One region of the Priestia sp. D3YE.R1 genome, then DNA from elsewhere that is predicted to be linked to it. Evidence: a T-box and tRNA genes for the amino acid it is inferred to sense, from the RefSeq annotation. Region 1 holds a T-box; the other holds one or more tRNA genes.
What was found. A T-box is a leader RNA that pairs with one kind of tRNA and senses whether it is charged. The one in region 1 lies ahead of trpS (tryptophan--tRNA ligase), so its partner is inferred to be a tRNA-Trp.
Positions count from the first base shown of each region.

Region 2: it has a tRNA-Trp gene. The T-box ahead of trpS (tryptophan--tRNA ligase) is inferred to sense a tRNA for this amino acid. The anticodon was not compared.

Region 1 is NZ_JBLTHW010000002.1:78,797-94,746, forward strand. It holds gene ACOZIR_RS12740 (ABC transporter ATP-binding protein) at 1-585, shown strand, start outside; gene ACOZIR_RS12745 (ABC transporter ATP-binding protein) at 585-1,568, shown strand; gene opp4A (oligopeptide ABC transporter substrate-binding protein) at 1,611-3,347, shown strand; gene opp4B (oligopeptide ABC transporter permease) at 3,376-4,341, shown strand; gene opp4C (oligopeptide ABC transporter permease) at 4,353-5,267, shown strand; gene ACOZIR_RS12765 (YjbA family protein) at 5,568-6,317, shown strand; gene trpS (tryptophan--tRNA ligase) at 6,346-7,335, opposite strand; T-box leader at 7,412-7,616, opposite strand; gene ACOZIR_RS12775 (peptide ABC transporter substrate-binding protein) at 8,283-9,929, shown strand; gene ACOZIR_RS12780 (ABC transporter permease) at 10,027-10,962, shown strand; gene ACOZIR_RS12785 (ABC transporter permease) at 10,965-11,891, shown strand; gene ACOZIR_RS12790 (ABC transporter ATP-binding protein) at 11,906-12,976, shown strand; gene ACOZIR_RS12795 (ABC transporter ATP-binding protein) at 12,978-13,895, shown strand; gene ACOZIR_RS12800 (GNAT family N-acetyltransferase) at 14,177-14,752, opposite strand; gene ACOZIR_RS12805 (amino acid permease) at 15,198-15,950, shown strand, end outside.
Region 2 is NZ_JBLTHW010000003.1:390,657-406,606, forward strand. It holds gene ACOZIR_RS20320 (DUF2339 domain-containing protein) at 1-1,364, shown strand, start outside; gene ACOZIR_RS20325 (DNA topoisomerase III) at 1,492-3,573, shown strand; gene ACOZIR_RS20330 (YrvL family regulatory protein) at 3,657-4,094, shown strand; gene ACOZIR_RS20335 (FAD-dependent oxidoreductase) at 4,336-5,670, shown strand; gene ACOZIR_RS20340 (hypothetical protein) at 5,697-6,044, opposite strand; gene ACOZIR_RS20345 (GerAB/ArcD/ProY family transporter) at 6,037-7,146, opposite strand; gene ACOZIR_RS20350 (hypothetical protein) at 7,659-7,928, shown strand; gene ACOZIR_RS20355 (hypothetical protein) at 8,185-8,319, shown strand; gene ACOZIR_RS20360 (phospholipase D-like domain-containing protein) at 8,449-9,843, shown strand; tRNA gene ACOZIR_RS20365 (tRNA-Trp) at 10,076-10,149, shown strand; tRNA gene ACOZIR_RS20370 (tRNA-Leu) at 10,176-10,257, shown strand; tRNA gene ACOZIR_RS20375 (tRNA-Gly) at 10,277-10,348, shown strand; gene ACOZIR_RS20380 (Na+/H+ antiporter NhaC family protein) at 10,564-11,964, shown strand; gene ACOZIR_RS20385 (hypothetical protein) at 12,661-12,888, shown strand; gene ACOZIR_RS20390 (GNAT family N-acetyltransferase) at 12,968-13,480, shown strand; gene ACOZIR_RS20395 (YjcZ family sporulation protein) at 13,669-13,791, shown strand; gene ACOZIR_RS20400 (VanW family protein) at 13,865-14,803, opposite strand; gene ACOZIR_RS20405 (hypothetical protein) at 14,983-15,798, shown strand.

The DNA of each region.
Region 1 (15,950 bases):
GTTGGTATTTCGAGATCCGAAAAGCTCATCGATGAATATCCGCATCAGCTGTCGGGAGGAATGAGGCAGCGTGTCATGATTGCCATGGCGGTAGCTTGTCAGCCTAAACTTTTAATTGCGGATGAGCCGACAACGGCCCTGGATGTTACGGTTCAAGCTCAAATTTTAGAATTGCTAAAAGAAATTCAAGAAAGTAATGATATGTCTATTATTATGATTACTCATGATTTAGGAGTAGTTGCTGAGATGTGTGATGAAGTGATTGTCATGTATGGCGGGAAAATTGTTGAGCATACAGATGTTGATACGTTATTTTATGCCCCAAAACATCCGTACACGAAAGCGCTTCTTCACTCAATTCCACGCATGGAAGATGATGTAGAAGTATTAAATACGATCAAAGGAATTGTGCCTTCTCTTGTAAACATGCCGCGGACAGGCTGTCGTTTCGTTAACCGATGTCCTCATGCAATGGAAGACTGCAGTTCCGTTACGCCTGTTCTTCGCCAGGATTCACAGGGGCATGACGTCGCATGTCTGCTGTATGAAAATAGCTATCCGTCAAAAGGAGTGAAGACAAGCTAATGACTAAAGCGGTGAAAGATGTATTGCTAGAAGTTCAGCATTTAAAAACCTACTATCCTATTCACGGGGGATTTTTTCGAAAGAAAATTGGTGATGTAAAAGCAGTTGACGGTATTTCTTTTGCGATTCGAAAAGGAGAAACGCTCGGTCTGGTAGGAGAATCTGGCTGTGGGAAATCCACGGCAGGAAGAACGATTCTAAGACTGTTGGAACCAACTAGCGGAAAAATTATTTTCGATGGTAAAGATATCACAGAAGTAAAAGGAACTTTTCTCCGTAAAATTAGACAAGATTTCCAAATGGTTTTTCAAGATCCCTATGCTTCCCTCAATCCAATGCAAATGGTTGGAGATGTTATTTCTGAACCAATTCGGAATTTTACAGGAAAATCAACCAATCAATTAAAATCAGAAGTTATGAATCTACTTACAAAAGTAGGGTTACCGGAAGATGCATACTATAAATATCCTCACGAATTTTCCGGTGGACAGCGTCAGCGGATTGGAATTGCACGTGCACTTGCACTTCGTCCAAAGCTTATTATTGCTGATGAACCGGTATCGGCACTCGACGTTTCTGTCCAATCACAAGTTTTAAACCTTCTTAAAGAACTTCAACAAGAATTCGACCTAACCTTTTTATTTATTGCCCATGATTTGAGTGTTGTTAAACATATGAGTGACCGTATCGGTGTTATGTACCTAGGCGGTTTAGTGGAAATTGCTGATAAGAAAAGTCTATACGCAGAGCCATTGCACCCTTATACGCAAGCGCTTGTATCGGCTATACCTGAACCAGATCCACGAAAGAAAAAACAGCGTATTATTTTACAGGGAGATGTGCCAAGTCCAATTGATCCGCCAAAAGGCTGTGCATTTCATCCTCGCTGTATACATGCAATGGCAGAGTGCAGCCAAACGAAACCTGCCTTAAAGGAGGTGAGACCTGGCCATCAAGTAGCTTGCCATTTATATAACTCGTAAAGCTACATACGAACAGATTATTAGTTAAATAGGGGGAACGTCATGATGAAAAGGAAATCATTTTTATCACTTTTTTCCATTTTGCTTGTGCTATCGCTTTTTCTAGCGGCGTGCAGCGGTGGAAGCACTTCTTCATCTTCTAGTAAAGAAGGAGGAGAAACAAAAACTGAAGGTGCAAAAACAGACAAGCCAAAAGACGGCGGAACGATTACGTATGGGATTGACGGAGCGCCAGAAGGGCTTTTTGAGTACGCATTGTATGGTAGTGCATATGATAGCCAAATCTTAGAATTTATCAATGAAGGTCTCTTTACTTATGATAAGAAATTAAAAATTAAATCTGACTTAGCTACTTGGGACGTGAGTGGTGATAAACTAACTTACACGTTTAAATTAAAAAAGGGCATTAAGTGGCATAACGGAGATCCATTAACTGCAGATGATTTTAAATATACGTATGAAACGATTGCCGATAAAGACTATACAGGTCCGCGCTATGTAAACGTTGAGCATATTAAAGGCGCTCAAGAATATCACGACGGCAAAGCGGATTCTATTTCTGGAGTTGAAGTAGTAGATCCGCAAACATTTAAAGTAACGTTTAAAGAAGTTCGTGTAAATAACTTAGATAATCTATGGCCGTATCCAATGCCGAAAAAGTACTATGAAGGAATTGCTGTAAAAGATCTTGCAGAGTCCAAACAAGTTCGTAAAGAGCCAATTGGTGTTGGGCCGTTTAAAGTGAAAAAAGTGGTAGCAAGTGAATATGTCCAAATGAAGCGTAATGATGATTATTGGAAAGGTAAGCCTCATCTTGATGGTGTTGTTGTAAAAGTACTGGATCCATCTGTTTCCGCCGGAGCATTGAAAAAAGGCGATGTCGACATTATGGATGTTCGTCCAGCTGATTTAGGGCAAGTTGAAAAAGCAGAAAACTTAGACTTTTTGGAAGGGAAATCAACTAGTTATTCGTATATTGGGCTACGATTTGGCCATCGTGATCAAAAGGCTGGTAAAAATGTAGATGATTACGAAAAGTTCAAAGACCTAAAACTTCGTCAAGCATTGCTTTATGCAATAGATAGAAAAGCAATGGTAAAAGCATTTATGAACGACAAAGCGGTTGTTTCTAATACAGTTATTCCGTCTGTATTCTGGATTGCTGCTGACCAAAAAGATTTAACAAAGTACAAGTACAGTCCAGAAAAAGCTAAAAAGTTATTAGCTGAAGCCGGTTATAAAGATAAGAATAATGATGGTTTTGTAGAAGATCCAAACGGAAAACCATTTACGATTTCATTCGGTCACTATGCTGGTCCAGCCAACTTCGAGGGTCGTGCGAAGGCTATTATGCAAGCATGGAATGATATTGGTATTAAAACAAAATTAGCAACGGGTTCACTTGTTGAATTTAACTTGTACAATGAAATGAAAGATAACGACGATAAGGCCTTAGAAGCGTTCTTTGGTTCTTGGGACACTGGTTCAGATCCAGACCCTACAGGATTATGGAGCTCTAATGCTGAATGGAACTATGGACGTTGGGTAAATAAGGAATCTGACGAAATGCTTAAAGACGGTTTGAGTGAAAAATCATTTGATGATAAATACCGTAAAGATGTATATGTAAAATGGCAAAAATTCTTTAATGAGCAGCTGCCAGCACTTCCTTTATGGGAAAATATCAATATTTATGCTGTGAATAAGCGTGTGAAAAACGTAACTCTAGATCCATCAACGGTAGTTGTAGATCCGGAGAAATGGTCTGTAACAGAATAAATATTTTACATGTAAAGGAGAGTCAACGATGCTGCAATACTCACTAAGACGTATTTTAGGGATGATTCCAATGTTGATTCTGATCTCCTTTGTTGTGTTTTCCCTGGCAAAAATGATGCCAGGGGACCCTTTTGGGGGAGAAATCAACCCTAGTAATACAGATCCAAAATACATTGAGGAAATGCGCGATAAGCTAGGATATAACGATCCTATCTACGTTCAATATTGGAACTGGGTAAAGGGAGTGGCACAAGGAGATTTAGGAAAGTCAACAACTCATAAGTTACCGACATTAGATATTATTTTAGAGCGTATGCCTAATACGATCTTTTTAGCTTTGACTTCGCTTTTAATTACGTATGTGTTTGCATTTATTTTAGGTATGTATGCAGGAAGAAAACCGTATACCTTAGCAGATAACTTTATTGCAGGATATAATTACTTTGCATTAGCGGTTCCATCGTTTATCGCAGGGATTGTAGGCATTTATTTATTTTCCTTTCAGTTAGGCTGGTTTCCATTTAGCGGTTCTGTTGAAGTAGGATTGAAAGAGGGATCATGGGAATTTATTCAAAGTAGAATTCATCACGTTATATTACCCGCGCTGATTCTTGGCTTGATGTCGACCGCGCAATATACCCAATTTTTGCGTAATGATATTATTGAAAACAGTCGCAAAGATTTTGTGCGCACAGCTAGAGCAAAAGGGACAAAAGAATCTAAAATTTATAATGTTCATATCTTACGCAACTCAATGATTCCGCTTATTACGTTTTTAGGGTTTGATCTTGTAACAATCATTAGCGGTTCTATCATTACAGAGACAATCTTTACGTATCCAGGAATTGGAAAGTTGTTTGTTGACTCTGTAGCAACTCGTGACTACTCAGTTATGATGTCGCTTACAATGTTGTTTTCAATTTTAACCCTGGTTGGGAATCTGGTTGCTGATTTGTTATACGGCGTAGCAGATCCGCGTATTCGTTTGGATTAGGAGGAGAAAGTATGGAAATTGTAACGAAAAAAGATGTACAGCCAGAAGTGAATATGAAAGCTCCTAAAAACCTTTCTCCATGGGCGATTGCGCGAAAGAAGTTTGTTAAAAATAAACTAGCTATGATAAGTTTGGCTTTCATGATTGTGATTACGCTTCTTGCCATTTTTGCACCGCTGCTTACAAAAGCAGATATTACACGTATCGACTATATGGCGATGAATGCAGCGCCTTCTAGTGAGCATTGGTTTGGAACAGATACAAATGGGCGAGACGTATTTGCACGTACATTGTATGGAGGAAGAACTTCGTTACTGATTGGAGTTGCTTGTACAACACTCGTTATTTTAATCGGAACTCTTATCGGTTCGGTTGCGGGTTATTACGGAGGCAAAGTGGACCAATTCTTAATGCGTTTTACAGACTTTGTATTAAACTTTCCCCTAATTGTTTTCGTTGTAGTGTTAAATACAATTCTAATTGGAAAGATTTCAGGCGTTTGGACGCTCATTCTAGTTGTTAGTTTCTTAAGCTGGGGAAGTACGGCCCGGCTGGTGCGAAGCAAAGTCTTGGCTGAAAAAGAAAATGAATATGTGCTTTCAGCTGTTTCCATTGGGTGCAGCCCGTTTAAAATTATCTTTAAACATTTGCTGCCAAATGTGTTTTCAACGATTGTGGTTCAAGCCAGTTTGCAGATGGCTATCCTTATTGTGTTTGAGTCAGCGATTAGCTTTATCGGTTTTGGCGTGCCGGCTGATACGCCAAGCTGGGGGAATATGCTGACAGAAGCAAGGGAATCAGATGTGCTGCAGAATAAGCCTTGGATGTGGGTTCCGCCAGGCTTAGCTATTACATTTACAATCCTAGCTATCAACTTCATTGGTGAAGGATTAAAAGATGCTTTGAATCCAAAATCTCTTCGTTAAAAATCTATCACAAAAGTGTGATAGATTTTTTTAGGTTTGTCAGACCTCCTGACAAACCTATTACTATAGAAGAAACTCGGATTTTTTTCTGCTTATAGCGGTGGATATAGCTCATGAAGCCTTTAGCAATCATCAGCACTCTCGGTATGTCCTAGCTTTGAAATAATGGCATTTGAATAATAAACAAGAACGAAGGCTTTTCATAATTAATTTTTAGAAAAATAACATCATTTGGAATAAAAATTCCTTTCTCTGCCTATACTGATGGATAACAAACAGATAGTAAGTGAGGGGTAAATTATGCTATATCTTCATGATGTATGGGTTAATTGGTTTGAAGGCGAAGAAAACGGTTATAATGTGTGTCATTTCCATGAGTGGAGAAAAGATGATTGTGTAGAACTGCTCGATCAAGCACCGTTATTAAAAGTAAATCCGCTTTTATTTCATTACATTGAAAATGATCTTTCCGAGCTACCTCAACAACTACTACAAGATGTCTATCAGAAAGCATACATTCGGAAAAATCATGAACGCACGCAGGTTGAATATTGTTTTATTGTTACAGACGGAACGAATATTTTAGCAATTGATACGATGGGATATCATATTCCGATTCGAAAAAGCCGCTTAATTCCAAGACAAGAACAGTTGGTCTATGAAATGATTGCGGATCAAGAAGAGCTAGAATATAAGTTCAGTGAAGACGAGCTAAATAAAAAAGAGCATCATATTCTTTCGCCGTCTCCTGAAACGATGAGAGGATTAACACGTAAAGAACGTCAGCTAAAACAGCTGTTATTTATGGCACTTGATCAGCTACATACAACAAAAAATACAGCTCAAATCCGCTACTGGTACACAGAGTGGAATCCAACGAAATACGAAGACATTCAAGAGATGCCGTTTCAAGATGTATGGAATCAGCTATACGATGAAACGAAGTCAGGGTGGTCACCGAAACATAAATTATTATGCGAGCGCTTAGTAAAAGGACAACCTTTCTTTGAAAAACTTTGGGAAATTGAACAAGAGCCAAAAGTTAATTAAAAAAACGACTGCATAGCAGTCGTTTTTTTTAACGTTTACGGCCAATTCCCATTGCGTTTCGCATTTTGCGAAGCATTTTATTCGCCGTTGCATTTGCTTTATCAGCACCTTGATCTAAAATATCATCTAGCTCGCTAGAATCAACTAATTCATAATATCTTTCTTGAATTGGAGCGAGTGCTTCAGCTACTACTTTAGCTGTGTCAGCTTTAAAGTCACCATAACCTTTGCCTTCATACATTGCTTCAATGTCTTCGATCGATTTATTGGCTAGGATTGAATAAATACTTAATAAGTTTGAAATACCTGGCTTATTTTCTTTATCGTAGCGAACAATACCTTCTGAATCCGTTACGGCACTTTTGATTTTCTTTTCAATTGTTTTAGCGTCATCCAAGAGCGTAATAAAAGCTTTTTGGTTTGGATCAGACTTGCTCATTTTTTTCGTAGGATCTTGAAGGGACATGACGCGTGCGCCTACTTTTGGAATACGTACTTCAGGAATAGTGAATATATCATTGTATTTTTTGTTAAAGCGCTCAGCTAAGTCACGCGTTAATTCTAAATGCTGCTTTTGATCTTCACCAACAGGAACCAAATCGGTGTTGTATAAAAGAATATCAGCGGCCATTAGTGGAGGATAAGTTAATAATCCTGCTGATACTGCTTCTTTTCCAGCGGACTTATCTTTAAACTGAGTCATACGCTCAAGTTCACCGATATACGCTACGCACTGTAACATCCATCCTGCTTCCGTGTGGGCAGGCACTTCTGATTGAATAAATAAAGTTGATTTTGCTGGATCAATTCCTACTGCTACATACAGAGCAGCAAGGCTGCGAATGTTTTTACGAAGTGCTAAACGGTCTTGAGGCGCTGTAATTGCATGCTGATCTACAATACAAAAATGACAGTTATAGTCATGTTGAAGTTCCACAAATTGCTTCATCGCTCCAATGTAGTTACCTAAAGTGATTGTACCGCTTGGTTGAATACCTGAAAAAATTGTTTTCATCAAATCTTCCTTTCATCTGCACATATATGATGCTAGTTTACGGATACAACATAAAAAGGCCCATCCGCTCCTAGCATAAGCTAGGGGCGAATGGACCGCGTTGCCACCCTAATTAGCACACATTATTGTGAACTATCTTTATTCATGTAACGTTGAGGTCAACGTTCAAGCTTTGCACTTGAAAGCTCCAAAGTCCATTCTGCAGGTTTCAATGTTTGTTCTCACCAGCCACAAACTCTCTAAAAATGAAAATTCTGCATACTACTCTTTTTCACAGCTTTAATTATATAGTTATTCGTTATTATAACGCGAAAAAGCAGGAATTTAAACATCTTATCGCTAAAAAGTTTTATAAGACAATTTACTGGAATTTTTCAGCGACAAAAAAAGACAAGAACCTTTTAATTAAAGCATTTCTTAATGAAAATTTGGCAGAGGATTTGGTAAAAATCTTTTATTTAGTATTTCTAATGGCTTTGTAATACCATTATAATACCTATACTACAAAAAAGATTTTAGACGTCTGACAAGTAGGCACAATCCTTATAAGATAAGGTTTTTTCCCTCATGATAAAAAAATACCATTAAATAATAGTATTGCAATAAATTTTTAAAATATTTATAATAGGCGTAACAAACATATTTTTTACAAAGGTATTACAATTTCTTAATTTTTCAGAAAAAACAAAATAGCCAATGTTTTGTTTCAATTAGCGAATTTTGTAATGAATGAGTCTTCTACATATTAAGCGCATACATTGGATTTACAGCATGTAAACAATTGATGACAGTTTCATAGGGTAGAAGAATAATTTTGCAGTGAGTTCTTTAACACTCTACTATATGAAAAAATAACTGATTATTTTGTATTGAAAGAGGATTAAGAAATTAGTGAATATCAAAAAAATATGGTTGCTACACAAACAAAATTTAATAGGGGGTAACACGCAATGAAGAAAAGATTGTCGATTCTTTTCAGTTTGCTGCTTGTCATGAGCTTGTTTTTAGCTGCATGTGGATTTAACAAAGAATCTGGTGGCAGTGAAAATGCTAGCAGTGATGGCGGCGATAAGAAAAAAGAGCAAGAGCTTCGCGTAAATATTAAAACTGAGCCTTTTTCACTGAATCCAGGCTTAGCTAATGATTCAACATCATCAAACGTATTACTACAAACATTTGAAGGTTTAACTCGCATCGGTAAAGATGGAAAACCTGAAAATGCAATGGCGAAAGATGTGAAGATCAGCGATGATCAAACTAAATATACGTTTACGATTCGTGACGATGCAAAATGGTCAAACGGTGACCCTGTAACAGCAAAAGATTTCGAATATGCATGGAAGTGGGCGTTAGATCCTAAAAACGAATCACAATATGCATATCAATTATACTATGTTAAAAATGCACAAGCTGCTAATGAAGGGAAAGGTTCATTAGATGATGTTGCCGTTAAAGCAACAGATGATAAAACGCTTGAAGTAACATTAGAAAACCCAACGCCATATTTCTTAGAATTAACAGCTTTCTATACGTACTTCCCAGTGAATACAAAAATTGCTGAATCAAATGAAAAATGGTACACAAATGCAGGTGACAACTATACGTCAAACGGTCCTTTCAAATTAAAAACTTGGAAACACAATGACAAAATCGAGTTAGTTCCTAATGAAAACTATTGGGATAAAGATGCTGTAAAACTTAAAAAAGTTGAAATGTACATGATCAATGATAACAACACTGAACTTTCAATGTTCAAAAACGGTGAATTGGACTGGGCGGGTATGCCTACTGGTCAATTACCAGCTGATGCACTTCCTGAATTAAAGAAAGACGGTTCATTAAACATTCAAGAGATTGCAGGTACTTACTGGTACAAGTTTAATACAGAACAAAAACCTTTAGACAATGTGAACATTCGTAAAGCATTAGCTTATGCAATTGATCGTAAAGGTATTACGGAACAAATTACAAAAGACGGTTCAGTTCCAGCGATGGCAGCTGTACCACCAACAATGTTTGAAGATAACAAAAAAGGCTACTTCAAAGACAATGATGTGAAAAAAGCAAAAGAATATTTAGAAAAAGGCTTGAAAGAAATGGGCCTTAAAGATGCTTCAGAACTACCAGCAATTAAGGTTTCATACAACACGGATGAAAAACATGCAAAGATTGCACAAGCTGTTCAAGATATGTGGAAGAAAAACCTTGGTATTAAAGTACAGTTAGACAACTCTGAGTGGGCTGTTTACATTGAAAAATTACACCAAGGAGATTATCAAGTTGGGCGTATGGGCTGGTTAGGAGACTTTAACGATCCAATCAACTTCCTAGAGTTATTCCGTGACAAAAAAGGCGGAAACAATGATACAAACTGGGAAAATCCAGAATATAAAAAGTTATTAATTGACTCTCAAAAAGAAACTGATCCTAAGAAACGTCAGGCAATGTTGAAAAAAGCAGAAGGTATCTTCATGGATGAAATGCCAGTGGCACCAATCTATTTCTACACAAATGCTTGGGTACAAGACAAGCAGCTGAAAGATGTTGTGATGTCTGGCCTTGGAGACATTCAGATTAAGTGGGCTCATTTTGAGTAAGTAACATCAATTATGACAAAGGGTATATGGGGCCTGGTGCTCCATATACTTTTCTTTCTTGTGCGCGGATTTTGTAAAAATATGGAGGTGTGTCAGGGTGTTCAAATATATAGGAAAACGACTTATTTATATGTTTCTATCATTATGGCTGATCGTAACAGCGACTTTTTTCTTAATGCGTGCTGTTCCAGGAGGTCCATTCACATCAGAAAAGCAGCTTCCCCCTGAAATTCAAAAAAATCTAAATCAGTATTACGGTTTAGACCAGCCTTGGTACCATCAATACTTTGATTATTTAACATCAATTTTAAAATGGGATTTTGGTCCATCTTTCAAATATAAAGGCCAAACGGTAAACGATTTGATCAACGGTGGATTCCCTGTTTCATTCATGCTAGGGATGGAAGCTATTTTAATAGCGATTGCTATTGGTGTACTACTAGGTGTTATTGCTGCTTTAAAACACAATAAGTGGCAAGATTACACGGCGATGGTTATTGCGGTTCTAGGAATTTCAGTACCGAGTTTTATCATGGCAGCGGTATTACAATACGTTCTGGCTATGAAACTGCAAATTTTTCCGGTTGCACGCTGGGAATCATGGGCACACACAGTGTTACCGGCTCTCGCGCTTGCTTCAACTCCTATGGCGTTCATCGCACGATTAACTCGTTCAAGTATGCTTGAAGTGCTAAGCAACGACTATATTCGTACGGCAAAAGCAAAAGGTTTAAGCAGAGGCGTTATTACAGTTAAGCACGCGATGCGAAATGCGATGCTTCCAGTCGTATCCTATATGGGACCTTTAGTAGCAGGGATTTTAACGGGTAGCTTTGTTATTGAAAAAATATTTGGTATCCCGGGATTAGGTTCACATTTTGTACTCAGTATCTCAAACCGAGATTATACAACAATTATGGGCGTAACGGTGTTCTACAGTATTTTACTACTTGTGTGTATTTTGCTTGTAGATATTGCATACGGCTTTATTGACCCTCGAATTAAACTTACAGGTGCTAAGAAAGGAGAGTAACTATGCAGCAACTTCCGAAAATTCCTAAAGAAATGTTTGAAACAGCAGGGATTGACCATGCTCAAGCAGAAAAGATTGAAAAACCGAGTCTTTCGTTCTGGCAAGATGTTTTTATTCGTTTTCGCAAAAATAAGCTTGCTATGTTTGGTGTAGTACTAATGGTTCTCCTTGTTTTTATGGCTATATTTGGTCCATTGATGGTGAAATATGATTATGCAACGAATGATTTATTGAATGCTAATCAGGCACCATCTTCTGAGCACTGGTTCGGCACAGATGAATTAGGGCGCGATGTGTTTGCCCGTACGTGGGAAGGCGCTCGTATTTCATTATTTATCGGGTTAGCAGCAGCTTTAATTGATTTATTCATCGGCGTAGTTTGGGGAAGCATCTCTGGATACCGTGGCGGCCGTACGGATGAAACAATGATGCGTGTTGCGGATATCTTATATGGTGTTCCTTACCTTTTACTTGTTATTATTTTGATGGTTATGCTTGGCCAAGGGTTAGGCACGATGATTTTGGCAATGACCATTACTGGCTGGATTAACATGGCCCGTATTGTACGTGGACAAGTATTGCAGTTGAAAAACCAAGAGTACGTAATGGCTTCACAAACTTTAGGAGCAACAACAAAGCGTATTTTATTTAAACATCTTATTCCTAATGCAACAGGTCCAATTTTAGTAACAATGACACTAACGATTCCTTCAGCAATCTTTACAGAAGCATTTTTAAGCTACTTGGGACTAGGCGTTCCGGCACCGCTTGCAAGCTGGGGAACAATGGCTTCAGAAGGCTTACCTGCTTTGGAATACTATCCTTGGCGCTTATTTTTCCCAGGTTTGTTTATCTGTTTAACAATCTTAGCGTTCAACGTAATTGGTGATGGATTACGAGATGCGTTAGATCCAAAACTACGTAAGTAAGGAAGTGAACTCATATGTCACGTTTATTAGAAGTAAAAAATTTAGCTGTATCATTTAAAACATATGGCGGAGAAGTTCAAGCTGTTCGCGGCGTTAACTTCCACTTAAATAAAGGTGAAACGCTAGCAATTGTTGGTGAGTCAGGATCTGGTAAAAGTGTAACTTCACAAACGATCATGCGCCTTATTCCGATGCCTCCTGGCCGAATTAAAAGCGGTGAAATGCTGTTTGACGGCATTGATTTAGCAAAGAAAACGGATAAAGAAATGGAAGCTATTCGCGGCAAAGATATCGGTATGATCTTCCAAGATCCAATGACTTCTTTAAATCCGACGATGAAAGTTGGAGCTCAAATTGGTGAAGTCGTAATCAAGCATTCTAAAGTATCTAAAGCGGAAGCGAAAAAACGTGCAGTCGAGCTACTAACGCTTGTAGGCATTCCTTTTCCAGAACAGCGTGTGAATCAATATCCGCATGAATTCAGCGGCGGGATGAGACAGCGTGTTGTCATTGCGATGGCTCTTGCTTCTAATCCGAAATTACTGATCGCTGATGAACCAACAACCGCGCTTGATGTAACCATTCAAGCTCAAATTTTAGAGTTGATGAAAGACATTCAGAAAAAAACGGATACATCTATTATCTTTATTACCCATGATCTTGGTGTAGTAGCAAATGTAGCAGATCGAGTAGCCGTTATGTACGCTGGTCAAATTGTTGAAACGGGCACAGTGGATGAAGTATTTTATGATCCCAAACATCCGTACACGTGGGGACTGCTAGCTTCTATGCCAAGCTTAGATAACGAGGCAGAAGAAGAGCTGGCTGCTATTCCTGGAACGCCGCCAGATTTAACGAATCCTCCAAAGGGAGATGCATTTGCAGCGCGAAATCCATACGCAATGAAAATTGATTTTGAGCAAGAACCTCCAATGTTCAAAATATCTGATACGCACTATGCAAAAACATGGCTGTTACATCCCGATGCACCAAAAGTAGAGCCGCCTGCTTCAGTTCAGCGTCGCATGCGTAAAGTTGATAATGTATACAGTACACCTGTACTCGTAGCGAAGGATGGTGAATAACATGACAGATAAATTATTAGAGATTAAAGGCTTAAAGCAGCATTTTTTCACAAGTAAAGGAACAATTAAAGCAGTTGATGGTCTGACGTTTGACATCTTCCGGGGAGAGACGTTAGGTCTTGTAGGTGAATCCGGTTGCGGAAAGTCAACGACAGGCAGAACGATTATTCGTTTATATGATGCTACTAGCGGTGAGGTGCTATTTAATGGCGAAAATGTACATGGTCGCAAATCTCGCTCAGAGCTTAAAAAATTCAATCGTAAAATGCAAATGATTTTCCAAGATCCATATGCGTCACTTAACCCTCGTATGACCGTAGCAGATATCATAGCAGAAGGCATTGACATTCACGGTTTAGCTAAGACGAAAAAAGAGCGTATGGCAAAGGTTCACGAGCTTCTTGAAACCGTGGGACTTAACAAAGAACATGCAAACCGCTATCCACATGAGTTTAGTGGCGGCCAGCGTCAGCGTATCGGTATCGCAAGAGCACTGGCAGTAGAACCTGATTTTATCATCGCAGATGAACCAATCTCAGCTTTGGACGTATCTATACAAGCTCAAGTTGTTAACTTAATGAAGAAGTTACAGCGTGAACGTGGACTAACATATTTATTTATCGCCCATGATTTGTCAATGGTAAAATACATTAGTGACCGCATCGGCGTTATGTACAGAGGTAAGATTGTAGAGCTTGCACCAAGTGATGAGCTTTATCGAAACCCTGTTCATCCATATACAAAAGCGTTGCTTTCCGCTATTCCGCTTCCCGATCCTGACAGTGAAAAAACGCGTCAGCGCAAAATTTATGATCCAGGTATCCATGACTATAACGGTGAAGAACCAGAGCTTAGAGAAGTATCTCCAGGTCACTACGTGTCTTGTTCTCAAGCAGAGTTTGCCGCATATACAACATAACAAAAACGATCTCACAACGAGGTCGTTTTTTATTTAGTTATCAAAGAACGCTAAACTTTAAATTGAGAAAAACATGTAAGAACAAGTAACATTAGCGCTTTACAGGTATTATACAATACAGGATTAGAAAATACTATTGAAAATTTTCAGAATTTTATATTTAAGACAAAATATCTATATGTAAATCTTATAACTAAAGGAATATAAGTGTTTAATAATGTTTTGGTTTGAATAATAATTCAAAAATATAAAAAGGAGGTAGACGCATGTCTACCTTCTTTTTATAAATCTGCTAAGATATCGCCGTCTTTACGATTTTTATCAATTTTTAACACTTGATCTGCCGGCTGATAAGACGCACCATATATTTCTTTGTCTTTGTACGTATGAATTAGCTCGTACGTTTTTTTCATTTTATTTAAGATGCTTTCCTCTGTTTCAGAGGTAGGAGACCAGTATAGGATTTCCATCTGGTTAATTTCATTTGTAGCTAATGAGCGGCGGTTATAGCCGATTGTTTGAGCATGCTTAAAGTCTGCACGTTTATAAAAATGCAGTCGTTTGGCTGAGTCTGAATCTTTATAGTCTACAGGCTCTACTTCTAAGATAATTGGTTTGTTATGCTGTTTTAACTCATCAATTAATTTACCGCCAAGCCCTTGACCTCTAGCGTCTTTTGAAACAAAGAGGTAATCAATAAAGATAAATTGGTCTGTTTCCACGTACATTAATACGTGATGAGGTCCTTCATTTTTATGATAAATATCGCTGCGTTCTTGTAAAAGCGTTTCGATATGCTTCTTTGATTTCATTTCTTCAATGGGAAAATATTGACTTAGTTTTTCATACCAATTCATAGCACCCTCCTACTGATCTTTTCATGGTGATGTTCATAATAGTGTTTAAACAGTTACCTTATCTTTACCCCTTTTAGGGAAAAGTAAGCATCTATAATTGAAAATATAGAAGAATAATCGATTGATTATTCTTAATAGTAAGAAAATTATGGTGAAATAAGAACATATAATGTAAAAAATGGTTTTTATTATGTTTTGATCGTAAGTTTATTTGTGAAAATCACAAAAAACTATCGCATTTTTTGTGATTTTTGATAAAATGAACAAAGTGAAGTTTTTTTAATATTGTATTTTATAGATGTGATAGCGGTAAAGGTGCAGGTGTGGAACTTGCAATATCAGATTTTTAGTACATACACTGCCTAGAATTATTTGACTGAAAAATAAATTAATACTATACAAGTAGCCGCTATTAAATGAAACGGACATGTTAGGAGAGAGAATTATGCAAGAGAACACGCAAGAAAAAGAATTAAGCCGTGGACTTGAGGAAAGACATATTAGTTTAATGTCTTTAGGTGCAGCTATCGGAGTTGGACTGTTTTTAGGTTCTGCATCTGCTATTCGGTTAGCAGGTCCTGGTATTCTTATCATGTATGGAATCAGTGGTCTTATTATGTTTTTTATTATGAGAGCGCTAGGTGAAATGGCAGTACAAAATCCAGTAGCCGGTTCTTTTAGTAAGTATGCTAACGATTATTTAGGGCCACTCGCTGGTTATTTAACAGGCTGGAACTACTGGTTTATGTGGATTATTACATGTATGGCTGAAATTACAGCTGTTGGAGTATATATGGAGTTTTGGTTCCCGGGTGTGCCCCAGTGGATATGGGCACTTGCAGCACTTGTTATCATGACAGGCGTTAACTTTTTAGCTGTAAAAGCATATGGTGAACTAGAGTTTTGGTTTTCTCTTATTAAAGTAGTAACGATTATCCTTATGATTGTGCTTGGACTAGGCATGATTATCTTTGGAATTGGAAATGGCGGTATTGCAACAGGAATCAGTAATTTATGGAATCACGGGGGCTTCTTCCCGAATGGCATGAAAGGCGTTCTTTTATCACTTCAAATGGTTATGTTTGCTTACCTTGGTATTGAAATGATTGGGGTAACAGCAGGAGAGGTGAAAAATCCGGAAAAGACATTAACAAAAGCCATTGATAATGTTCTGTGGAGAATTTTGATTTTTTACATC
Region 2 (15,950 bases), on a different contig from region 1:
CTGACTATGGGTTAATGAATGAAAAAGCAAAAGTTGTTCTCGGCTTTGTTGTTTCGATAGGTTTTGCTGTGACAGGTCATTTCCAAATTAAAAAGGGCAGGCTGGTGCTCGGGCAAGTACTTGTAGGAGGAGCCGTTCCTATTCTCATGTTAACGACGTTTGCGATGCATAGCCTGTATCATTTAACGGGACCAACGCTTGCTTTTATCCTAAATGCGAGCTGGATTATCCTAGGGATTATTGCGACAGTCTTTTATCGTTCGCAGGCATTAGGGATTATTAGCGCAGTGGGAGGCGTACTAGTTCCGTTTCTAATTGAAAGTAATTCGCCTAATGCGCTCGTTTTCGTCGGCTATGAAACGCTTCTGTATATAGCCTTTTTATATGTGGCAGTCAAACAAAAATATTCTATTTTATATGTGCTTTCTGCGGTACTATTAAATCTTACCCTGCTGATTTACTATTCGTTTGTTGGCGATAATGGTGTAAAAGAGTTATTAGGTATGGCGATTCTTATTCAGCATTTATGCTTACTTTCTAGTTTTTTTCTATCAAAGTCCGTACTGCAAATATATGCGTTTACTCTTTTATCAAGTTTAGCAGTTACGTACGGCTGGCTGCTCGCCGTTTTCAACGATGGCACGACTACACTGGTGCTGCTTGCGTTAGTTATTATTTACGCATTCGGTGCTTACGCAGCAAGAAGTTCTAAAGAGAAATTTGAATTTTTTATTACCTATTTAATTGTTGCAGTAGCGTTTTTTATTCATCAGCTCGTCGATTTAAGAGAAGGAGTGATTTTATATGTGATTCAAGGGCTGGCTGTTTACTATATAGCCATGACGTATAAAAATCTTCTTCATCAACTGTTTTCTTATACGATTTATATATTGAGCGCCACGTATATCTTAGTTACGCCAATCGAAGAAGTGCTGTCTTTTCCTACATTAAATTGGCTTGTTGTGTTAGCGTCTATTCTAGTATTTATATGGATCAGCATTCAAAAAACAGAAAAAGATGAGCATGATACGTTCAAAATTGGAGGAAGTATTGTTTTTTCTATTCTTTCTTTAATTTTTGCAACGGAAGTGACGGTCGCTGGCACCAATGATTTTTCCGCTAATACACAAACGCTTATTATGACGGCCGTTTGGCTAGTGCTGTCCATTGCTGCATTCGTGATAGGATCACTTAAAACGTTTAAAACAGCAACGTATGTCGGCGTGGGCATTTTGTTCTTAACACTTTTTAAACTCATTTTATATGATTTACCTTTTATCCCAATAGCTATCCGGGCCCTGTTATTTATCGTCTTAGGAGCTATCGGTTTAATTATTTCGCGACTATTTTATAAAAAGAAGTAGCCAGAAGCTGAAGAGAAATTCTTCAGCTTTATTTATTATAATAGTATTATGTAAACTTAACCTTGAAGTCGTACAAAAAGTATACAATCATGTATAATGGAACAAGTGAATTGGAGGTATACATAAAATGAAATCACTTGTATTAGCAGAAAAGCCAAGTGTAGCACGTGATCTTGCGCGCGTACTTGGCAGCACACAAACAAAAAAAGGGTATATTGAAGGGCCAAAGTATGTCGTAACATGGGCACTTGGTCATTTAGTTGAATTACAAACACCAGAGGATTATGATAACCAATATAAAACATGGCGATTAGAAGATCTGCCAATCATGCCTGAGAAAATGAAATTAAAAGTAATTCGTAAAGTGAGCTCTCAGTTTCGCACAGTATCCGATCTAGCAAAAAGAAAGGATATTGGAGAGTTAATTATTGCGACTGATGCAGGGCGTGAAGGAGAGCTTGTAGCACGCTGGATTATGGACAAGGTACGCTGGAACAAGCCGTTTAAACGCCTTTGGATTTCGTCTCAAACGGATAAAGCAATTCGTGACGGGTTTAAACAGTTAAAGCCAGGAAAAGAGTTTAATCGATTGTATGATTCAGCCGTTTGCCGTTCAGAAGCCGATTGGCTTATCGGTTTAAATGTAACGAGAGCGTTAACGACTAAATACGAAGAACCATTGTCGGCAGGAAGGGTCCAAACACCGACGCTTGCGATGATAATTGAGCGTGAACAAGTGATTAACACATTCAAACCTAGTGAATATTGGACGCTTACAGCTCAGTTTTCATCTTTTGAAGCAGCTTGGCAAAAGGGCAGTGAAAAGCGCATTTTTGATGAAAAACGCGCAAAAGAGCTGCACTCAAAATTATCAGGTGAGGCAGTTGTAAAAACAATTAAGCGCAAAATGCATAAAGAAGCGCAGCCGCTTCCTTATGACTTAAACGAACTGCAGCGAGATGCTAACAAACGCTTTAACTTCTCTGCTAAGAAGACATTAAATGTACTTCAAAAGCTATATGAACAGCATAAGTTAGTCACCTATCCACGTACTGATTCCCGTTATTTAACAACAGATATGGTTTCTACTATGAAAGAGCGTTTGGAAAGCATCTCTGCTGTATATAAAGAAGAGGTTCGTCCAATTTTAAGAAATGCACAGCTGCCAAAGCGAGTGGTTAATAACGAAAAAGTAAGTGATCACCATGCTATTATCGTGACGGATCAGCCTGTGTTTTTACAAGACCTATCAGCTGATGAACGAAAGCTGTATGACTTAATTGCAAAGCGATTTATTTCATTATTTTATCCCGCATATGAGTATGAAGTGGTTAAAGCAGAGCTTGAAGTAAACGGGGAACAGTTAGTAGCAAGCGGAAAGCAAGTCGTGAATGTAGGCTTCAAAAAAGTTTCTGGCGGAGACTCAGAAGTAACGGTGAAGCTGCCTGATATGGAAGAAGGCAGCAAGCTGCTCATTCAGGATGTAAAGATGAAAAGTGCATTTACAGAGCCGCCGCAGCGCTATACAGAAGCAGATCTTCTTGGACAAATGGAAAAACATAATTTAGGTACGCCGGCAACACGTGCAGATATTATTGAAAAGCTTCTGCAAAATGAATCTATTGATCGCCAAAACAATCGTCTGCATGCAACCAAAAAAGGAAAGCAGTTGATTGACTTAGTAGCGGACGAGTTAAAGTCTCCTGAGCTTACGGCTAAATGGGAACGTGACTTAGAAGCCATTGCTAAAGGAAAAGGAAATGCAAAAGAGTTTCTAACAAATATTCGTGAGCAAACGGAAAAGCTGGTTAAACAAGTAAAAACAAGTAATCAAACGTACAAACCCCATAATTTAACGGGCTCTAAATGTCCAGAATGCGGTTCGTTCTTAAAAGAAAAGAAAACAAAGCAAGGCAGAGTGCTCGTTTGTTCAAGCCTTGAGTGCAGCTATAGACGCGCAAAAGACCCTAAACTATCGAACCGACGCTGTCCGCAATGTCATAAACGAATGGAAATTCACTCAGGAAAAGCAGGGACGTACTTCCAATGCCGTTCATGTCAAGTAGTGGAAAAAGCTGAGGACAAAAAGAAAAAGATTTCAAAGCGAGAAGAACGAAAGCTTCTTAACAAATACAACGATGACGGAGCATTTGGTTCAAGCTTGGGGGATGCTTTAAAACAAGCTCTTCAAGATAAAAAAGATAAGTAACGTAGAAAAGTGCGATACCATGGTATCGCACTTTTTTGGTATAGTATGGATTAAGAGATGAGTAAGCAAGGTGGCGTGGAACAATGAAAAGAAAAAGCAAGGGAATGGATCGTTTAATTGCGTTCTTTATAGCAGGAACGATGGTGCTAATCATTTTAGCTATCTTAATGGGAAGCTACTTTTTTGGTTTTATAGGCTTCCTTAAAGTGATGGGAGTGGAATATGACTCTTACTGGGCTATATGTTTATTTCTATTTTTTATTTTTGTGTTTGGCTCTGTCACAGAGCTTTTTTCAAAGGCACTTATTTTTTTAATGAAGAATGCTAGGATGAACAGAGTACTATTTATAACATCTGCAGCTTTTGTGGATATCTTTTTTACTTTTCTATCAGTTTATATAGCAGACTTGCTTGTGAGCGGAATCACTGTATCTATTTTAGCGGTGACTCTTTTATCCGTCTTATTCTTTTGTATGGAGAGTGCATTGGATAGTGAGTTTCTACGTGAAAAAAAAAGCTGATGAAGTTTTTCATCAGCAACGCATCAACAAAAAAAGCGCATCATATCAAGCTTCAACGCTATTTAAAGAACTCTGTAACATATTTTTTTAAAAAAGTATGTGATTTTTTTCACATATCTCTTGAAAAAGGACAAACATGTTTGTATAATAAGAATTGTAAAAGATATGTGAAACATTTCACAATATATGTGAATAACTTCACAATATCATATTTTCTATAATCCTAAGGGGGATATCATCTATGAAAATTGCAGTAGTAGGGTGTACACATGCAGGAACAGCAGCAGTAAAAAATATGGCAGAACTTTATCCAGAAGCTAAAATTACAGTTTATGAGCGAAATGATAATGTTTCATTTTTGTCTTGTGGAATTGCGCTCTATGTAGGCGGGATCGTAAAAGATGCAAATGGCTTATTTTACTCTTCACCGTCTGAATTGCAGGAGATGGGTGTAAATATGAAAATGAAACATGAAGTGACGAATATTGATACAGAAGACAAAAAAATAGCAGTGCGAAACTTAGAAACAAACGAAGAATTTGAAGATACATTTGATAAATTAGTAATGACAACTGGATCATGGCCGATTATTCCAAACCTTGAAGGCATCGATCTAAATAATGTTGTGCTTTGTAAAAATTATCAGCATGCCAATCACATTATTGAAAAAGCAAAACAAGCAAAAAAAATCGCCGTAATTGGTGCTGGTTATATCGGTGCAGAATTAGTAGAAGCCTTCGAAGTGTATGGAAAAGAAGTCACGTTTATTGATAGTGCGGATCGCATTTTAAATAAATATCTTGATCCAGAATTTACGAACCTAATGGAAACTGAGTTTGAAAATCGCGGAGTTACATTAGCATTAAACCAAGCGGTTACTAAATTTGCAGGCAGCGATGGACGTGTTGAAAAAGTAGTGACAACTGAAGGTGAATACGAAGCGGATCTTGTGATTTTGTGTGTTGGCTTCCGTCCAAACACAGACTTAGTAAAAGGACAGGTCGACATGCTTCCAAACGGCGCAATTGTGGTTGATGAATATATGCAAACAAGCAAAAAAGATATATTTGCTGCCGGAGATAGCTGTGCGATTTACTACAATCCGATTAAGAAACATACCTATATTCCGCTTGCTACAAATGCGGTTAGAATGGGAACATTAGTAGCTCAAAACCTTGTTAAGCCGACGATTAAGTATATGGGAACACAAGGGACATCAGGGTTGCATATTTATGATTACAATGTTGCGTCTACCGGCATAACTGAAACAGCGGCTTCTCTTTTTGATATGAATGTGAAAAGTATCACAATCTCTGAAAATAACCGACCAGAATTCATGCCAACGTACGAAAATATCACGTTAAAAGTAGTATACGAAGAAGAAACAAGACGAATTGTAGGAGCGCAGGTTATTTCTAAAATTGATGCCACTCAAGCAATCAATACATTGTCTGTATGCGTACAGCAAGAAATGACCATCGATGAGCTTGGCTTTATGGACTTTTTCTTTCAACCCCACTTTAATAAGCCTTGGCATTTCTTAAACCAAGCAGGGCTTCAAGCGCTTAAAGCATAAAAAAGCAGGTGACTACCTGCTTTTTTTTATGTGGATTTTATTATCTTTTTGATTTTTATTTTAGCAGGTTTAAAGCGGATCCATCCTATGATAAGAAGAATAAAAGGATATAAAGCTCCTATCAAAAAACTATAAGGAATCCACGTTTCGGCTAACCATGTTTTTTGATAAGTAATGCTTGGGTACACAATAATGGAAAAAGTCGCAACGATTAATCCCATCGGTAACGTTAAAAAGCGGGTTTCAGCAATGTTGAAAATTTGACACAGTCCAGCGATGGAAGCATGAAAATAATTAGTGTTATATTTTCCTGAAAAATAATTACTTATACTGAAGGAGCATTTTTTATGAAAGGTTTTTGGCTTTTTATCCATTGCTAGAACGCCGCTTTTTGTTTTGAATAAACCCTGCAATTAAAAGGAAAAGTGGATATAGGATGCCTACAAGTAAGCTGTAGGGAATCCACGTTTTTGTATCCCAATCCTTTTGATAAGAAACGCTTGGATACACAATAAGGGAAAGTGTAATCATGATGAGTGCGACTGGAAAAGAAAATAGCTTGTAGTCCTTTATATGAAATACATTGGCAAACCCCAAAAGAGTAGCGTAAAAGTAAATGCAAAGCTTAAAAAAGAGAGTAATGAACCACAAAATAGCAATGACTACTTCAATTCCTTGAAGAAAGTTTCCTACATCAATTCTTCTTCCTAATTCATAGCTTGGAAACATGGTGATTTGGGAGTAATAAGGACCAAGTACTAAAATCCCGAGTAAGATTAACGTCACCATCACTAGTCCACCGGCTATATTACCTGCATAAAAAGATTGAGTTGCCTTTTTCGTGTCTGGTGTGTGTGAAGGGAAAATCATAAGCAGGATAGTATAAGTCAAAGAACTCATGCTTAAAAACGTTAAAACAGCACGAATAAAAGCTTTTGGATGTATTTCCAACACAGGCTGAATATACTCTATTTTAATTTGCGGAATCATAGACAAAATAAGAAGTCCAAACAATCCGACAAACCAAGGGAATAAAATCTCGGCACTTCGTGCAATCACTTCTATTCCTAGACGCACTCCTACGATGACGACACCCATAAATGCAATGTGGATGGCTGTGAGCGGCGTGTAGGGAAGGATTTGAGTGGTAAGAAAATTTCCTACATAGTAAAGAACTTGACTGCTGATAAATAAATTAGATAACACAAAAACAGCAGAAACAATCTTTCCAAATAGTTTGCCTAAAATTTTTTCGTTCATTTCCATCAGCGTAAGCGTGGGAAACATTTTTCCTAGTGAGGTAAAAAGCAAAACTAAGCCAATTCCTGATGCTACGCCGAAGAGTGCTGCAATCCAGGCATCTTGATGAGCATCAGCTGTAATAGCGGCAGGTACAACAATAATTGTGCTTCCGATGCTATATAAAGTTACTAATTTGCGAAACTGTGCAGCTGAAATATTGATTTCATTAAGCAAAATGAGCACATCCTTTTGCCATATACACGAATTAAGTGATCCAACGGAATAATAAGTGACTTAAAGGTTGAAACATTACTTCTACCCAATCAGAAGGGTTCGGTAGAGGCAGCCGAAAGATTTTTGCAAGAGCGATTATGATACTGATTGTCATGAACACCATAAAAATGTTCCGTTCCTTTTTATGAGAGTGTTGAGGTAATCTTTTCATTTCCATCCGTATAATCCCTGCACAAATGATCAAAAAGGAAAGAAACAAGTGCATGCAGTCAACCCCAATACATTTTTCGTTCAGATAAGCTATTCGTATGATGTCCGCTAAAGAAAGTGATTATACATTTCTGTAAAATATAGAAAGTATTTCAGGAGATAGAAGATATTTTATAGAGCCCTTAAATGATTGAGTGATTTGTTATGAGGAGTAGTCACTTAGCTTTAACTTATTGAAGCGTCGTATGAATAAGTAGAAAAATGCCACACTAAAGAGTGAACAAATGGAAAGGAGCACTATGATGAAAAAATTCCCATATAATAAAGATAAACAACAATCGTTTCAAGCAGCACAGCAGGGGCATAAAGAAGCAGTAGATGCATATGAACAGGCAAATGAAGCTAAAAATGATGCATCGTATGGACATGAAGCGAAGCAAGCGATAGGTGAAGTAAATGAAGCCTCTCAGCAAATTGAGAACGCGCTTGAAAATGCTTCTGAAACCCAGCGTCAGCGTTTAAACGAATTTCAGCAAGATATAAAAGATATGGAAAACGACCTTAATCAATAAAAGAGCCGCTGTTTTACTTAGAGCAGGTTCACAATAGGGTATAAATTGCAAAAGCAGAAGATAATGAACTTCTGCTTTTTTTTGCGTAAGAAGTATTTACGCTCATTTTCCAGTAATTCATTACATGCCAGAATTATTTAAAAAAATTACAGATAGGGAGTATGATTCTGCAGAAATAATTTCTCATAGAATCTTCGTTCGGATTTTTTATTGGTAGGATGAACGTAGATTTCATGTATGTAGGTGCTTCTAGCTGTTGTTTGGAGGGCAAGGCGAAGACTCCTGCAGAAAAAGCGGAAGAGGTGAGACCCCGCAGGAGCGTATGCGAAGAGGAGGCTCAACGGCCGCCTGCGGAAAGCGGAATTTTGCACGGAAATCAACAGTGGTGTAACAAATAATCCATCATTCCATTCTTATTTTAAAAGGTATAGAAGTTAAAAAAGTAAGAATCCTAATAAAAACAGAACGATAAGAATGGAAAGGGATTGTGACAGGAAATATGCTAATAAATATACTAATAATGATTGTCGTATTGTACTTCATATATGTATTTGTAACTGCAGTGGTACTGTTTTATGTCCCTTCGCACAAGGGAAAAGACTTAAAAGTAATGAATACTGAGAATTTTTATGGAAAGAAAGAATCCACAGACCGCGTTATGCTTTTGGAAAACGGTTATTTTTCAGGGCTTGTTCGGATGCAGATGATTCAAGAAGCGAGGCACACAATCGATATTGCATATTTTTCCATTGGTAAAGGGCGTTCTTCAGATTTACTTATGGGCGCTTTATTCGAAGCTGCAGATCGAGGTATACGTATTCGAGTGCTGTTAGACGGGATCTCTCACGGATTAAAAGGCAAGAGAAAAAATGTTCTTTATGCTCTAGCTTCCCATCATAATATTGAATTAAAGTACTATGAACCCTTTGCTATGTTTAAACCTTGGACATGGCATAACCGTCTTCACGATAAAATAATAGTAGTCGATGGTCAATTAGGTATTAGTGGAGGACGAAATATTGGAGATAAATACTTGGCCAGTCAACCAGATAAAAATTTTGTCTATGACCGCGATGTGCTGATTTATAACACAAAGCAAGAAAGTAATAGTGTTATTGTCTCCATGGAGAAGTATGTAGAGAAATTATGGAACCACCCGTATACCCGAAAAGCTTTTCCGAAGCTCAAGAAAACTAAACAATTTCGTGGCCTTTCAGGAAAGAAATTGTTAATAGATCAATACGAAGAGGCCAAAAAAGCAAATGAACCTTTTGTCCATCCTTATATTGTATGGAGAGAATCAACGATGCCTACAAGAAAGGTTTCTTTTATTACAAATCCTATTCAACGAATGAATAAAAGCCCTTTTATATGGAGAACGTTTATTAAGCTTTCCCAGCAAGCTGAAAAATCCATTGTCGTTCAAAGTCCTTATATTGTACCAACAAAAGAGATGGAACAGTATATAGATAAGTCAGTAAAATCTAAAGTGCAAAGAATTATTTTAACTAATTCGATTACATCCACTCCAAATGCTATGGCTTTTTCTGCATACTTGGGAGTGAAGAATTGCGTTATAAAAGCTGGTTCAAAGCTTTATGAATATCAAAAGCCTTATTCAATTCACGGGAAATCTGTTGTTTATGATCAGCGTTTAAGTGCAGTTGGTTCTTTTAACTTAGATTCACGTTCAGTATTTTTAAATACTGAATCCATGGTTATGATAGATAGTGAAGAATTTGCATCCGAGCTAACAGGAGCTATTGAAACTAAGATTTCTCACAGTACGCTTGTGGGAAATGAGGGAGAACCTGTGGATTTTAATACGGATTCTCAAAAAAACGTGCCTCCTATGAAATCTGCACTCCTACATATCCTTTCAGTCTTCACGCGATTTTGGAGACATTTTGTATAGTTCCGCACTGTGCCTAAAAAAGGCTTTTACTGAAAATCAATGGTAGAGATTAAAAGCTACTGCAACTGGAGGAGGGGAGTGTAAAAAGCTGTGATATGCCTCACAGTTTTTTGAAATGGCTAGTACTAGTCGTGATTCATAAAAAGACCTATTGACGAAATTCCATATATGTTTTATTATAATATAGCGTCGTCAATAAACGAAACGAGGTTCTTTTGAAGAAATCATTTCTAGGGGCATAGTTTAAAGGTAGAACTACGGTCTCCAAAACCGTCAGTGTGGGTTCGATTCCTACTGCCCCTGCCATTTTAGAGTTATCTTTTAATTCACACGCGGGTGTGGCGGAATTGGCAGACGCGCTAGACTTAGGATCTAGTGTCTTATGACGTGGGGGTTCAAGTCCCTTCACCCGCATCTTTAGTTTCATATATGCGCGGAAGTAGTTCAGTGGTAGAACACCACCTTGCCAAGGTGGGGGTCGCGAGTTCGAACCTCGTCTTCCGCTTATTTTCAAAAGCAGTTTGCATGTGCAAACTGCTTTTTTTGTTGTAGAAATAAAGATTTTTACGATGCTGTTTTTAATCAGAAATAGTTTATTAAAGCAGTGCTGTTTATACGCATTGTTTTCATGAATATACACATATTATTGGGGTTACATTAAAAGCTAATGAACGATACGTGAAGACATCTAATATGGTTTTTAAGATAGGGGAGAGTCCTATGGAATCTAGTTGGTTTTCAATTATACCGTTTTTAATTGTTATTCCAATAGCTATTTTCACCAAACAAGTGTTGCCAGGGTTGTTTTTAGGCTTATTAGTAGGTGCTTATTTGATTGATCATTCGATTGTCGGAGGTGTTGAAAAGCTACTTCACTACGTTGTACAAGCTCTTAGAAATAAAAGTAATATAGAAATCGTCGTCTTTTTATACGCGTTTTCAGGGCTTATCGGAATGATTAAGATTGCTGGAGGAGTTAAAGGTTTTGTGGAAACAGCTGCAGAAAGAATTGATACAAGAAAAAAAGCACTTATTTTAACCTATGTTTCAACTATTGGAACATTTAGTGCTCCCACATTTCGTTTTGTGACGATTGCGCCCATCATGAGAGCGCTGCTGAAAAAAGTGAAAATGACGACAGCAGAGCTAGGGTTTGTTATTGAAACAACTGCTACCCCTGTTATCGTCTTAATTCCCGTGGCAACGGCATTTGTAGGATATATGGTATCAATCATTCAAATGGCAATTGATCATCAAGGCATAAAACAAGACGCTTATTCTTTATTCATTCAAAGCATTCCTTATAATTTCTTTTCGATTGTGATTATTTTAGTAGGGATTTATTTCAGCTTTTTTCATCATTCAACATCTACCGCTCCTATGAAGCTCGAGGAAGAAGACGAAAAAGATTGGCATGATTGTCATCCTTGCGTGTCGAAGGATTTGCCTTCTAAGCCTTGGAATTTGTTAGTACCTTTACTTGTTGTGATTTCACTTACCTTACTTTTAACATGGTGGAGTGGACATCATAAGAGCCACAGCTTTTTTGAAGCATTTATTAAAGCAGACGTGTTAGAAGCGATGGTAGTAGCTTTAATTATCACTACGTTAATTACCCTCATTTTTTTCTTGTTTCAGCGCTTTACATTACAGAATTTGCTTAATGGTTTTATCACAGGAGGTAATGACTTAATGTCCGTTATTCTGCTGTTATCGGTAGTATGGGGATTATCCGCTGTTACAGAAGACTTAGGTTTTTCAAATTTTGTGACGGCACATTCTAAGTGGATTCCTCAAATGTTTGTCACTCCTTTTATGTTTATCTTTGGAGCTGCTATTTCTTACTTTATCGGATCTGCTTGGGGAACGTGGGGAATTTTAATGCCGCTTGGCGTATCGCTTGCAAGTTCTGCAGATCTTTCTTTGCCATTAATTATCGGTGCGGTGTTTGCAAGCGGTTCCTTTGGAGCATTTTCTTCACCTTTGAGCGACGATACGAATACCATCGCCAAAATATTAGATTTATCTGTTATTGAATATGCCAAATATAAATTAAAGCCAGCTTTAATTGCAGCGGGAATAACAGTTGCTTTCTATCTTGTTGTATCTTTCTTGTTTTAAATGAGGGAGTAGCTATCTATTCTTCACTTTTCATTTTTTTTAGCTTAACGTATGCATACAGCCCTAGTGATAGGCACACTAGCATGATACAAGTAAGCGGAAATAAGATGGTATTAACAAAATGATCATAAAACCATATATACACGAACATCACCTCGATAATTTTAACGCTATTTTTTCTATTTATTAGAGATATACTATCTGTGCTGCTTCTTCCTATTTTTTCAAAAAGGCGATAATCAGAAGCAGTATAGGTACGATAGAAAATAGCGGCATATGTAAAAGAAATCTCGCTACGTGCAGCCCTTCATAAAGGTGTTCTTGAAAATTACTAGCGATTGTAATCGACAAAAATAACACAATGATACCTAAAGGATACGCTAGACGTGAAGGCGATTTAATTTTAAATAAAGTAGCTGTACCTATTAATAAAGGTAAGGTTCTCAGAAAGCAAATTCTTAAAAGAAGACTCTGCTTGTTCACTGCTTGTTTGATTTGCCTGAGAGCGAAGATTATTTGTAGATTTTTGATTTTTAAAGAACGAAGGCATAAATGAAAGCACCCTTACTGTATTTTTTATTAATTTGACCAAAAACCGTATAATTATGTAATTTTTAACAAATCATCTTTTGCATGACGGTAAATGAAAATGACGAACCTATGAGGTAAGTAACGATTAGGTGAGGAGTGAAAGGAATGAAAATTATTGGAGTTAGCCTGCTGCTATTTGGATCTGTGATCGCTCTTTCTGTAGGAATTGATCTTTTTCAAGGAACGAACGTACTGCAGGCACTATACAATGCATTAAGCCCGTTTCGTGTAATGGAAGTGGCCGAATTATTTGTCCTTTTTTCTCTTTTATTTTTCTTTTTCGCAGAGTCCCTTTATCTTCTTTTAAAGAAGCGGCAACAAAAACAACAGTAACTTGGTGCAAAGAGGTGTTTATCTCTTTACTATCGAAACAAACGTATAGAAAGATAGCTTTGAGATAGGGGAGATCGACATGAATATTGAGACTAACAGATTACTAATACGCAAATTTAACTATGAAGATTGGCAAGATGTCTACGCATATACATCTGATGTTCATGTCATGAAGTACATACCAGAAGGTGTTTTTAGTAAGGATGATGCGAAGAAATTTGTAAATGAAAATATGGAAGAAAATATTAAAAATTTTCCAGTTGTATTAAAAAACGAAAAAATCCTAATTGGTCATATCGTCTTTTTCAACTATTTTGGGGACCATACTTATGAAATTGGCTGGGTATTTAATTCTCTCTATCATCAGAAAGGATATGCGTCAGAAGCGGCAAAAGCAATCGTGGACTACGCCTTTAATACAATGAACCTCCATCGGATTATTGCTACTTGTCAACCTGAGAATACGTCTTCTTATCGTGTTATGGAAAAGATCGGGATGAGAAGAGAAGGGTATTTTAAAAAATGTATTCCAACTGAAAAAGGATGGTGGGATGAATATTATTACGCGGTTTTAAAGGAAGAGTGGAAATGAGCTTTACTTTTACGAAATTGCATTTTCCGAGTTGTAAAGACGAAAACAAGCCCAATTTTTAAAAAATGAGCAAAAAAGCAAACCAAAACGTCTAGGCAGACATACAATAAGCTATCCATGAGAAACACCCCATGTTTGAACCTTCTTTGTTTTAGCAACAGAAAATCACGTTGAAAGGGAGTGCTTATATGTCTAATGCTGGATGTGGATTTGGTTCTGGTTTCGCTTTATTAGTTGTATTATTTATTCTATTAGTAATTATCGGATGTAGTTGTTATAGCGGTGGTTACGGTGGCTACTACGGCTGCTAATTATATCACTGAATAGCCTAAAGGATACCCTTTAGGCTTTTTTGTGTTCGTTATAAAAAGCTGGAAGAGATGATTAATCAGCAGGCTCAGTATCAACATGCGATTCAATTTTTTTCTCTTTCGGCAATTGATCAATAGAAGCCCAAGGCACGCGGCGAGGCTTATATTCAATCGCATCAGTAGAGTAAACGGCCACGCTTACGACTCCCCCGTGTACCTGCGCTCGAATCAACAAAGGATCACTGTACGTATTTTTAAAATGAAAGTCAGGTCCATACCAGCTGACGGTAGCGTCTCGCCCAGGAGGTACGTAGGAAACACTGCGGCTGTGTGAGTAGCGCTGCGTAATTGTGACACCAGCGTTATCGACGGCGTTAAATAAGGTAGAAGAAACTTGGCAAATTCCTCCTCCAACTCCTTCAGAATACTCTCCTTTTACAATGATTGGCGCACGCATATACCCTTTTGATGCCGTTCTTTTTCCAACGGTTTGATTAAAAGAGAAAACTTCCCCAGGAAATATGACGCTGCTGTCTAGTGATTCAGCCGCGAGAGAAATATTGTGAGAACGATTTTTATTATGAGGATTAAATACCGTATGATAATGACCGATTTGCTTAATGCGAATTGTTGCAAGCAGCTCCTTATCCACGCGAGGCGGAACAGGAAGCGTCGGGATTTCTAGTGTTGACGTACCGCCGTTAAAAAAATAAGTATAAAATTTCTCCGCAAAATCTTTATGATATAGTTTGACACCCGCTTGCTCAGGAACAATTTGTCCGCTTTTATCAATGCGGGCATTTAGGGGCTCTCTATATGTTTTTTTATCCAATTCTTTTAGAAGAAGATTGTATCGATCATGATCAACCATAGGTACAGGAAGAAGAGGTACTGCCACTTTGTCCCGTTCAATCCGTTCAATTGGTTTACCGTCATGAGTAATAGATAGGTGGTCTTGTGTAGAAAGAGGTTGAATGAGCATTAAAAGTCCAACCATCCAAGTGAAATTCATATCATATACCTCGCTTTCACCTGTTAGTATGAATAAAATGAACCGTTTAATGTATAGGATTCACAAGCTCTTTTTTTGTATTATTTTCCATGAGCCGAGCGTGTAAAAATTTCTATTTATAATTGTATGTGTACTTTCGCATATTACATAGAGAAACTACAAGGTAACGAGGGTAGACAATGACAAAATTAATGATTTTAGTCTTTATGCTTATTAGTTTTTTTGTGCATCCCCAAAAGATGAAAGCAGAAGAAAACCTTACGTACTTTCCAGTAAGTGACACAGGAAAAGTATTAAAGTGGAAACGTGTAGAAAGCTTACTGCCGAAGGGGAAAAAATTTAAAGTGATCGATGTAGAAACCGGTTTTTACTTTTATGTGCAGCGAAGAGCAGGCTCGCACCACGCAGATGTTCAGCCGCTTACACGTCAAGATACGAAAGTAATGAAGCACTTATATAATGGAAAATGGAGCTGGAACCGAAGAGCTGTTCTTATTCCGTTTAAAGGCCAAATGCTTGCAGCTTCCATGAATGGAATGCCTCACGGAGCCGGCGCGCTCGACAATGGGTTCCCCGGTCATTTTTGCATTCATTTTGCGGGGAGTACGACTCACAAGTCTCAAAATGTGGATCCAGGTCATCAGTTAATGGTATTAAAAGCAGGAGGAAAGCTTGATGAATATGCATTAAAAGCTGAGCCGGCAGAAGTCGTCAATATGTTTTTAACCGGATTAAAGCAAGATGACGATGCCTTAATGCAGCCGGTTTTGCGCGTAAAGCAAGAGCATAAGCTATGGGCAAAACTGCATAGTATCTCCACTATTTATTATAAAACGGACTTATTTCATGCAAAAAAGTATAAAACAAAAGAGAAAATCGCCGTAGATTGTCTTATTTATTACGAAGATAAAGGGGCACAAAAGACAACGATGGTTTTTACTTTAAAAAGAAATCCATTAACAAACGGATGGGAAATTTCTTCTCTTACATTGTAATGACCGATTATTTCTTAAAAACACATCTGACAGAAAACAGATGTGTTTTTAAGCATTTGTTTAGCTCTCTAGCCGTTCGCAATGTTATAGTGGAAAAACGTGCTTACATACGATAGAAAAGAATAAAAAAGGGTATAAGTAATAATATTACT